2 regions of the Aminobacter sp. UC22_36 genome follow, and region 1 is predicted to be linked to the other one. Evidence: riboswitches for the same ligand, from Rfam matches in the RefSeq annotation. Region 1 holds a riboswitch; the other holds the start of a gene.
What was found. Region 1 has a riboswitch for cobalamin ahead of ACHMW7_RS27500 (ribonucleoside-diphosphate reductase subunit alpha). Riboswitches for the same ligand answer to the same signal wherever they lie in the genome.

Region 1 (5,574 bases):
TGATTTCGGTGCAGAGGTTCGACGAATGCACGACGCCGATGTGGCCTTGTGGCGAACGGATATTGCAGGGGTCCTTGAAGGTGATCCATGGATGCCCGGTTTCAAACAGCATGGTTAGCATCTTGCGCCACAGGTCGAGCGCCTTGACCGTGCGGAACACCTTGATGCCACCAGCCAGAGCCTTCACCTCGTAGGCTTCGTAGGCCGCCTTGAATGCCGTGCCATAGAGATCGTGCAGGTCGGGCACCTCGTCGGGCGAAAACAGCGTCCATGCGCCATCGGCCTCGACGCGCTCCATGAACAGGTCCGGCACCCAGTTGGCGGTGTTCATGTCGTGGGTGCGGCGACGGTCGTCGCCGGTGTTCTTCCTGAGGTCGAGGAATTCCTCGATGTCGACATGCCAGGTTTCGAGATAGGCGCAGACAGCACCCTTGCGCTTACCGCCCTGGTTGACGGCAATCGCCGTGTCGTTGGCCACCTTGAGGAACGGCACCACACCCTGGCTCTCGCCATTGGTGCCCTTGATGTGGGCGCCGAGGCCGCGCACCGGGGTCCAGTCGTTGCCGAGCCCACCGGAATATTTGGCGAGCAGCGCATTGTCCTTCACCGCCTTGAAGATGCCGTCGAGGTCGTCGGCGACGGTAGTCAGGAAGCAGGAGGACAATTGCGGGCGCAGCGTGCCGGAATTGAACAGCGTCGGCGTCGAGGCCATGAAATCGAAGGACGACAACAGGTCATAGAACTCGATGGCGCGGCTCTCGCGGTCGATCTCGCGCCCAGCCAGGCCCATCGCCACGCGCATGAAGAAGGCCTGCGGCAGTTCGAAACGCTTGCCCCTGGTGTGCAGGAAATAACGGTCATAAAGCGTCTGCAGGCCAAGATACTGGAACTGCAGGTCGCACTCGGGTTTAAGCGCGGCACTCAGCCTGGCAAGGTCGAAACGGCCAAGTTCGGGGTCGATCAATTCGGCCTTGATGCCGGTGGTGATGAAGGCGGGGAAATAGGAGGCGTAGCGCTCGGTCATTTCGGCCTGGGTGGCCTGCTCCGGCCTGCCGGAGACGAAGCTCAGCGCCTCGCGCCGCAACCGGTCCAGCAAAAGCCGGGCGCTGACGAAGGCGTAGTTCGGCTCGGTCTCGACAAGCGTGCGCGCGGCGAGGATCGGCGCCAGCGAAAGCTCGTCCACGGTGATGCCGTCATAGAGATTGCGCCTGGTCTCGGCCAGGATGGCAGCCGCCGAGACGGCCTCGAGCCCGGCGCAGGCCTCATCGACGATACGGGCTAGGCGCGTCTCGTCCAGCGGAGCCAGGCTGCCGTCATCGGCCTTGACCTGGAGCGCCGGTGCGGCGACCTCGACCGACACAACCTTGGCGGCGGCGCGCTCACGCGCACGTTCCTCGCGGTAGAGCACATAAGCGCGGGCGACCTTGTGGTGCTCCGAGCGCATCAGCGCCAGTTCGACCTGGTCCTGGATTTCTTCGATGTGGAAGGTGCGGCCCGCGTCGGCACGCCGGGTCAGGGCTGAGACGACCTGTGCCGTCATGTCTTCGACCACCTCATGGACGCGGCGCGAACCCGCCGCCACGGAGCCCTCTGTGGCGAGAAACGCCTTGGTCAGCGCCACAGTGATCTTGGTCGCATCGAATGGCGTCACCGAGCCGTTGCGCCGGATGACGCGGAAGCCAGGTTCGGACGCGGCCTTAGGACTCTGGCTGAGCCCGGACGGTATCCTGTCGGTCCCGTTGCTGTGAAATGTAGAGGTCGCCGGCATCATCTTCCCCGATGGTTTGGGGGCGAAGGGCCTCGAGCGGACGCTGCCGGATTTCGACCGGCGCAAGCCGGCAGAACGCAAGCGCACCACCGGACACCCCGCCCGTGGACGTTCAGAATCTATCGCGGCAGGTCTCCTGGCTCACAGGTCATTACCGCTGTCTGGCCTTCCCAGCGCCCATTGGCGCCAGTGGCACTACGCGACAGCAACTCACTGCTTACAGTTGCGGGGGCAGCGCCGGCATTGCGAAATCGCTCACCGGCTTCCCTCTTAGCTCCCGAGCTGGAATCAACTCGGAAGACCACGATGTCTACATGTAGTATGACTGACTGGTGTCGTGTCAACAGGTGGAAAAATCATTTCCACCTGTTCGACCACTCAACGCCGGCGGCCGATCAATCCTGACGTAGTCGCGCCACAGCGCCTGATAGAGCGAGCACTCGGCACTCAGGGGTTCATGGCTGCCAACACCAACGATCCTGCCTTCGTCGAGCACGGATCGTGTCGGCCGAACGCGCCGAAAAGAGATGATGGGTGACGATGATGACGAGGCGGTCGCGGCCGAAGGACAGAAGCTCGCGCTCGAGCGACATCGCCGATGCGGCGTTAAGTCCGGAGGAAGCCCCCCAGAAACGAAAAAAGCGGGCGCCAGCCCGCTTCCCTCTGGGTCCTGAGACTTGCACACCGCCGGTACATTCGTGGTCGGCCAGCCGTCAATCAGGGCAAATTCAACAATCCGCGGCAAAACCCGACATCGTATCTCGACGCGCGTTTCACTCCCGGCGGACTGCCGATGGGGCTCATATGGGGAGGGGCGTCGGATAAGACAATAGGATTGCCGACGGTTGCAAGGCCGGCATCGTCGAACTGACGCCGACCGACTGGCCATCCTGCCTAGCGCATCGGCTCGAAAATCGGAAACAACTTTCGGAAAGCACGATGCGTAGATTTAAAGACTAGAGCGTCGTTTGTGGCAGTCCGGCCAGGCAGGTGCCGCTTGCTACTTTGCAGCGCGGGCTACGCGCTTCTTCTTGGGTTCTACGGGTTTCAGAGCCTCGGCGGCGCGGTCAGCCTCGTCCTTGGCCAAGCGCAATTCCCGCAACTTTGCGGTCTTGATGGCCCGGGCTTTTGCTTCCGACTGATATTCGGCCATGGCGCTGTTGCGCTCCGCTGTCTTCTTCTGTGCCTCGATCGAACGAGACTGAGCTTTTTCCAGAAAATTTTCCATGACTACATCCAATATCTGAAATCCTCTTCGTGCGCGGAAAATAAAAATTCCACTGCGCCTTAAATAAGGTTTCTCAGCCCGGAATTCAAATTTCTCGGCTATTTGTCACTGAATCAGGTTTTTAAGCGCCTCTGGCACCTGTTATTTTTGAATACTCTGGCGCCTGCGGAATAATTTTTGGCACTCCTGTCATTCGAGTGCCAAAGGGCGTACATAGAGGATGCGGTCCCCTATGCGCCGACTGCAGAAAGAATCTTCATGAAATTCCGACCACTTCACGACCGCGTCGTCATCCGGCGCGCCGAAGGCGATATCACATCCAAAGGCGGCATCATCATTCCCGACAATGCCAAGGAAAAGCCCCAGCAAGGCGAAGTCATTGCCGTTGGCCCAGGCACGCGCGACGAAAGCGGTAAGCTGATCCCGCTCGACGTCAAGGCTGGCGACACCGTGCTGTTCGGCAAATGGTCGGGTACCGAAGTCAAGATCGACGGCGCCGATCTCCTGATCATGAAAGAGGGCGACGTCATGGGCATCGTCGACACGAGCGAAGCGGCCAAGAAAGCCGCCTGATCCGGCTCTGCCGCCTCAAGAACGAACTGGACCAAAATCATGTCTGCCAAGGAAATCAAATTTTCGACCGATGCCCGCGACCGCATGTTGCGTGGCGTCGAACTGCTCAACAACGCCGTCAAGGTAACGCTCGGCCCGAAAGGCCGCAATGTCATCATCGACCGCGCCTATGGTGCGCCGCGCATCACCAAGGACGGTGTCACGGTCGCCAAGGAGATCGAGCTTTCTGACAAATTCGAGAATATGGGCGCGCAGATGGTGCGCGAAGTGGCCTCGAAGACCAACGACCTCGCCGGCGACGGCACGACGACAGCAACAGTGCTCGCCGCCTCCATCCTGCGCGAGGGCGCCAAGCTGGTGGCCGCGGGCATGAACCCGATGGACCTCAAGCGCGGCATCGATCTTGCTGTCGCTGCCGTGGTCAAGGACATCCAGGCGCGGGCCAAGAAGGTCAAGTCGTCGGACGAGATCGCCCAGGTCGGCACCATCGCCGCCAATGGCGATGCCACCGTCGGCGACATGATCGCCAAGGCGATGGACAAGGTCGGCAATGAAGGTGTCATCACCGTCGAGGAAGCCAAGACCGCCGAGACCGAACTCGACGTCGTCGAAGGCATGCAGTTCGACCGTGGCTATCTCAGCCCTTACTTCGTCACCAACGCCGACAAGATGCGGGCCGAACTGGAAGATCCCTACATTCTCATCCACGAGAAGAAGCTCGGCAATCTGCAGGCGATGCTGCCGATCCTCGAGGCCGTTGTGCAAAGTGGCAAGCCGCTGCTCATCATCTCGGAAGACGTCGAAGGCGAGGCTTTGGCCACACTCGTCGTCAACAAGCTGCGTGGCGGCCTCAAGGTCGCCGCCGTCAAGGCGCCCGGCTTCGGCGATCGCCGCAAGGCCATGCTCGAGGACATCGCGGTTCTGACCGCCGGCCAGCTGATCTCGGAGGACCTCGGCATCAAGCTTGAGAATGTCACCATCGACATGCTTGGCAGGGCAAAGCGCGTGCTCATCGACAAGGACACGACCACGATCATCGACGGCTCCGGCGACAAGGCCGGCATCGCCGCCCGTATCGCCCAGCTGAAGATGCAGATCGAGGAAACCACCTCGGACTACGACAAGGAAAAGCTGCAGGAGCGCTTGGCCAAGCTCGCCGGTGGCGTTGCCGTCATCCGCGTCGGCGGCGCGACCGAAACCGAGGTCAAGGAAAAGAAGGACCGCATCGACGACGCGCTCAACGCCACCCGTGCGGCCGTCGAAGAAGGCATCGTTGCCGGCGGCGGCGTGGCCCTGCTGCGCGCCAAGGCGGTGCTTGAAACGCTCACCGGTGCGAATGCCGATGTCACCGCCGGCATTTCGATCGTGCTCAAGGCGCTCGAAGCACCGATCCGGCAGATCGCCGAGAATGCCGGTGTCGAAGGTTCCGTCGTCGTCGGCAAGTTGATGGAAGGCAAGGATGCCAATCTGGGCTTCAATGCGCAGACGGAAACCTATGTCGACATGATCAAGGCCGGCATTGTCGACCCCGCCAAGGTCGTTCGCACGGCACTGCAGGATGCTGGCTCGATCGCAGCCCTGCTGATTACCGCCGAAGCCATGATCGCCGACATTCCGGCGAAGGAAGCGTCCAGCGGCGGCAACCCAGCCGGCATGGGTTACTAAGCCACGCCTGAACCGTCCGGCCGCCATGCGGCTGGATGGTGACTGCCCACCCATCAACAAGGAACGTTTCCATGGCTATGCAGAGCAACCAGAAGCAGTCCCTCGCCGCACGTTGGGAGAACTACCAGCCGTCCAAATCAACGCTTGTCTGGACATGCGTCGGCACCGCCGTCGCCACGATGATCATCGGCTTCAGCTGGGGCGGCTGGGTCACCGGCGGCACCTCGCAGACACTTGCGCAGACGGCCGGCGACGTGGCGCGCGGCCAGCTCGCCTCGACCATATGCGTCGAGCGGTTCAACGCAGCACCCGATGCAGCGGCAAAGCTGACCGAACTGAA
Region 2 (5,574 bases), 2.3 Mb from region 1:
GCGGCCGTTGACGCGCACGAACATCTCGGGCGACGCCCCGATCAGATATTCGCCCTCGCCGAGATTGATGAAGAACGAATAGGGCGAGGGATTGATCGCTTTCAGCCGGCGCGAAATCTCTGACGGTGCCGTCTCGCAGCGCTCGTAAAACATCTGGCCAGGCACGACCTCGAACAAGTCGCCGCGCTTGAAGCTGTCCATCGCCCGGCGCACCAGCTGGGCATATTCGCCCGGCTCGTGGTCGGCGCGCGGCGGAATGCGGTCGGACGGCTTGAACGGTTCGGAGACGCTGTCGCGGGCGAAGCCTTCAGTCGAAAAGCCTTCACCTGCATAGTCGTAGCGGTCATGCCAGGCCTTGGCCGAGTAGTGGTCGACGACCAGGATCTCGTCGGGCAAAAACAGCACCAGGTCGCGCTGGCTCTGCTTGCGCTCGAGCTTGTGCTCGACCGGGTCGAACTGGAAGGCAAGGTCGTAGCCGAAGGCGCCGTAAAGGCCGAGATTGCTGTCCTCGTCCGATTTGAACAGGGCGGTGATGGCGCGCAGAACGGTGAACACCGAAGGCACGCGCGAGCGCTCTTCTTCGGTGAAGATGCGGCCGGGCGTCGCCACTTCGAGCGCGATCAGGCGCTTGGTCGTCTCGCCGATCGAAAGTTCTTCAAGCGGTGCCAACGCCGCATGGATGACCGGCAGCAGCACTTCGCCGCGGGCGTTCAGCGCCTCGATCTTCATCGAGCGGCCGCGCGCCGAGATGACCACCGGCGGGTCGATGATAGCGGTGTCCCAGCGCGTGTAGCGGCCGGGATACTCGTAGTTGGAGGAAAACACCGCGCCGCGCCGGCTGTTCAGCCCGTCGAGATAGGTCTCGATCGCACCCGCATAGGCGGTTTCGTGGCGTTGCCGGGTGACGGCGACGCCCCCTGAAGTCACGTAACGCTCGGCACCGTTTTCAAGCAATTCCAACGTCATTCCCGTCTCCATCTCTTGCAGTGGGAGCGTTCCGGAGCCTGGTTCGAAAAAGCAAATGGCCGCCCGGAAATCCCGTTGCGGCCATCACAATTTTCACGCGCACGCGCTTCAAGAGGCCGCTGTCAGCTGGCCCGCCACCAAATATTCTGGAGCGAAGTCGTGTTCATGGCAAATCCATAGCTAGGAAAAACTGGGGGTGCAACTGGATTTGCGTCGTCTTGCATTGCATTACCAACTGACCGTCAATTTGTTGCGCGGCGGCGCATCAGCACCACGAAGGCCACGCCGCCGATCAGTCCGGTGACGATGCCGAGCGGCATGTCCTGCGGCGGCATTACCGTGCGGGCGACCATGTCGGCGGCAATCAGGAAAATCGCTCCGACCAGCGCCGACAGTGGCAGCACGCGGCGATAGTCGCCACCGACAAAGAAGCGCACGATGTGCGGGATCATCAGACCGACAAAGGCGATGACGCCGGAATAGGCAACGGCGCAGCCGGTCAGCAGCGCGCAGACAACGAAGACCTTGATCCGGAAGCGTCGCGCCGGGATTCCGAGTGCGGTGGCGCTTTCGTCGCCGAGCGTCATGGCATTGAGGTTGCGGGTCTGGGTCATCAGCCACATGCCGCCGACAACAAGTGCTACCAGCGGGTAGGGCAGGTGGCTCCACTGCGCCAATCCCAGCCCGCCGAGCATCCAGAAGATCGCGACATGGGCTGCCTTCGGGTCGCCGATGAAGATCAGGAGATTGCCGGCGGCGGAGATGATGAAGCTCACCGCGACGCCGGCGAGGATCAGCTGGCCGGCCGACTGGGCTCGTGTCAGGTTCGAGATCGCCAGCACCATCGCCGTCGCCGCCAGCGCGCCGGCAAAGGCGAAGGCCGGCACGGTGATGGCGCCGAACACCATGCCGGCGTGGATCAGCGCCATGATGGCGCCGAAGGCGGCACCGGATGAGACGCCGAGCAGGTGCGGATCGGCGAGCGGATTGCGTGTCACCGATTGCAGCCCCGCCCCCACCAGCGCCAGCGAAGCGCCGACAGCGGCCCCCAGGATGACGCGCGGCGCGCGCACATCCCAGACGATGTTCTCGCGGCCGCTCGACCAGGCCACCTCGACGCTTCCCGGCATCAGCTTGTTGGCAATCACACCCCACACGGTCTCGAGCGGGATCGCCACCGGGCCGACGCCAACGGCGATGACCATGCTGATGACGAGCACCAAGGCCAGCCCCGGGATCAGGGCCGGCATGGCGTGGATCAGGACGTGCCGTGGCCCGGCGACGAGGTGTCGGTGCGACACGGTCAGTCAGCCCGCATTGCGGCGGCCAGCCGCTTGATCGCGGCAATGTTGCGCGGTCCCGGCGTCGCCTCGTTGTATTCGAGCACGAAGAAGCGATTGTTCTTCACGGCGGCGATGTCCTTGAAGGCCGGGTTGCTGCGCATGAACTCGATCTTCTGCTCGGCTGTCACCTCGCCGTAATTGACGATCACCACCATGTCCGGGTTGCGCTCGATGACCGGCTCCCAGCCGATCTCGACCCAGCTCGACTCGACGTCGTCGGAGATGTTCCGGCCGCCGGCTGCCTCGATGATCGCCGTCGGCATAGCGTAGCGGCCGGCGGTGAACGGCTTCTGCTCGCCGGAATCGTAGAGGAACACGTTGATTGGCTTGTCGAGCTTGGGCAGCGACGCCTGGAAGTCGGCAAGCTCCTTCTCGTAACCTGCCACCAGCGCTTCCGCCTTCTCGCGCACGCCGAAGATCGCGCCGAGATTGGTGAGGTCGGCATACATGTCCTGAAGCGAGGACTTGTCCTTCTTCATGATGTGGATGCAGCTCTCGGTCAGCTCATAGACCGCGATGTTGAACGGGGCGAGCGTGTCGGGGGTGACGTCGCCGCCGACCTTCATGCCGTAGTTCCAGCCGGCGAAGAACAGGTCGGTGTCGACGCCGAGCAGCACTTCCTTGGTGACATATTTCGGCGCGAGCTCGGGCAATTCGCCGACGCCCTTGCGCAGGTTTTCGTCCAGCGTCTTCCAGCCGGAGATGCCGGAATAGCCGACCATATGGTCAGCGAGGCCGAGCACCAGCATCATCTCGGTCAGGTTGACGTCGTGGGACACCGCCCGCTTGGGCGCGGCCTCGAAGGTGACGTCGCGGTTGCAGCTCTTGACGGTGACGGGGAAGCCGCTGGCCGCCGCTGAGGCGCAAGTGGCAAGCAGGGCGGCGGCAATGATCGGCAGGCGCATGGAGGCTCCTTGGGTTGTTGTCAGCGTTCGAGGTGGAAGGAAAACGCGGGCGGCCGGTGACCGGATGGTCGTCGAGGATGGCGCCCACGGAAAAGCTCTGGCGGATGCGCTCGGGCGTCAGGATGTCGGCCGGCTTGCCGCAGGCGATCGCGCGGCCGGCGTCCATCACCAGCACGCGATGGGCGTGCGCCGAGGCCAGCGCCAGGTCGTGTAGGGAAACGATGACGGTGCAGCCGAGATTGCCGAGCAGTTCCAGCACTTCGAGCTGGTGGCGGATGTCGAGATGATTGGTCGGCTCGTCGAGGATCAGAAGATCCGGCCGCTGCACCAGCGCACGGGCGATCATCACGCGCTGCTTTTCGCCGCCCGAAAGCGAGCCGAAGTCGCGCGCGGCAAAAGCGGTCAAGCCGAGCAGGCCGAGTGCGGACTCGACCTTGATGTAGTCGTCGTCGCTGGTGCCGAAGCTCGTGACATGCGGGGTCAGGCCAAGCTCGACGATCTCGGCAACCGTCAGGCCGAAGTCGGAGGCGCTTTCCTGCAGTACCGTGGCGATGCGGCGGGCGCAGTCGCGCGGCTTCATCTTCCAGATGTCGGTGCCGTCGAGGCGAACCGTGCCTGCGGTGGGCCGGTGATAGCGGTAGAGGCAGCGCAGCAGGCTCGACTTGCCGGCGCCGTTGGGGCCGACGATGGCGAGCATCTCGCCAGGTGCAACCGCAAGGCTTACCGGCTCGAGGATCGGCCGGGAGGCGCGCGGCCCCCAGCTGACGCCGTCGAGTTCGAGCAGTGCCGGAGTCGTGCCTACGAGGCGACTAGCGGCGTGGACGCGATCGAGCATGCCATGTCTCCGCGATTGGGCGGAGCAGGCGAAACGATCCGGTGAGCGCGCCGGTACCAAATAGGGCAGTCGCAACCATCATCATCTCCACGGCACACCCCGGCCGGTTGAGTTAATCGGATGATGGCAGGTCTCCTGGCTTGCGGGTGATCGCGTCTCGGAGCCTTCCCAGCCGAACGGCCAGTGGCATGTTTCCGATTTGCTATCCGCTCACAGTTGCGGGGGCAGCCACGGTTTCGCGTCGAGGACGTCTCACCGTGTTCCCATTTAACCTGCTGCCCGAACCGGATAGCAGGAACCATCGCTGTCGTGGCTACAACAGCGACGGGTTGCTGACAATCGCTAAAGCGTCATGCCGCCTGCTGAATTGCATCACGCCGGTCGAGTGTGAAGGAAATGAGCGCGACGACGAAGGCGGAGAGCGCGATGGCCGCGCCGACAAGCGGCAAGTCGGCATAGCTGACGCCCATCGAGATAGCGGCGCCACCAGCCCAGGCGCCGGCGGCGTTGCCGGCGTTGAAGGCGCCCTGGTTCAAGGTTGCGGCGAGGTTCGGCGCTTCCGAGGCGGTCTCGACGACGCGCATCTGCATCGGCGGCACGATGACGAAGGTGATGACGCCCCACAGGAAGACGAGCAGGATCGCCGCCGGCGCCGAATAGCTGAGCTGGGCGAAGGCGACATGGATCGCTGCCATCACCATCAGCGCGCCGATGGCCGTCGGCATCAGTTTCCAGTCGGCCAGCTTGCCGCCGATGATGTTGCCGATGGTCATGCCGCCGCCGAAGAGCAGCAGGATCCAGGTGACCGAATCGACCGACACGCCGGTGACGTCGGTCAGGATCGGCTTGATGTAGGTGAAGACGGCAAACAGGCTGCCCGAGGCGAGTGCCGAGATGATCATGGCGAGCCATACTTGCAGCTTGCCGAGCACCTTGACCTCGCCAGCCACGCCGCCCTTGCCGGGAGGGGCGACGCCGGCCGGCACCAAAAAGGCAATGGCTGCGACCGAGAGCAGGCCGATGACGACGACGGCGAAGAAGGTGGCGCGCCAGCCATAGGCTTCGCCAAGGGCGGTGCCGCCCGGCACGCCCAAGATGTTGGCGAGCGTCAGGCCGGCGAACATCAGGGCAATCGCGCTGGCCCGCTTGTTGGCCGGCACCAGGCTTGCCGCCACCACCGAGCCGATGCCGAAAAAGGCACCGTGGCCGAAGGCGGTGATGACGCGTGCGATCATCAGCGTCCAGTAGGTCGGCGCGACGGCGCAGAGCAGGTTGCCGAGCACGAACATCATGGCGAGGCCGATCAGCACCGGCTTGCGCGGCAGCCTGGCCGTGCCGACGGCGATGATCGGGGCGCCGATGACCACGCCGAGCGCGTAGCCGGTGACAAGCAGGCCGGCGGCGGGGATCGAGACGCCGAGGTCGGCTGCGACCTCAGGCAGCAGGCCCATGATCACAAATTCGGTGGTGCCGATGCAAAAGGATGCGACGGCCAGAGCGAGGATCGGCAAGGGCATGAGCGGAC

Region 2: another riboswitch for cobalamin. It lies ahead of ACHMW7_RS11960 (ABC transporter ATP-binding protein); the one in region 1 lies ahead of ACHMW7_RS27500 (ribonucleoside-diphosphate reductase subunit alpha).

What each region holds. Positions count from the first base shown of each region.
Region 1 covers NZ_CP171996.1:4,904,934-4,910,507, forward strand. The annotation lists gene ACHMW7_RS27500 (ribonucleoside-diphosphate reductase subunit alpha) at 1-1,768, opposite strand, end outside; cobalamin riboswitch at 1,877-2,089, opposite strand; gene ACHMW7_RS27505 (hypothetical protein) at 2,769-2,996, opposite strand; gene ACHMW7_RS27510 (co-chaperone GroES) at 3,255-3,569, shown strand; gene groL (chaperonin GroEL) at 3,609-5,234, shown strand; gene ACHMW7_RS27520 (hypothetical protein) at 5,306-5,574, shown strand, end outside.
Region 2 covers NZ_CP171996.1:1,795,682-1,801,255, forward strand. The annotation lists gene ACHMW7_RS11945 (anthranilate synthase) at 1-966, opposite strand, end outside; gene ACHMW7_RS11950 (FecCD family ABC transporter permease) at 1,209-2,216, opposite strand; gene ACHMW7_RS11955 (ABC transporter substrate-binding protein) at 2,270-3,088, opposite strand; gene ACHMW7_RS11960 (ABC transporter ATP-binding protein) at 3,036-4,049, opposite strand; cobalamin riboswitch at 4,157-4,367, opposite strand; gene ACHMW7_RS11965 (MFS transporter) at 4,400-5,566, opposite strand.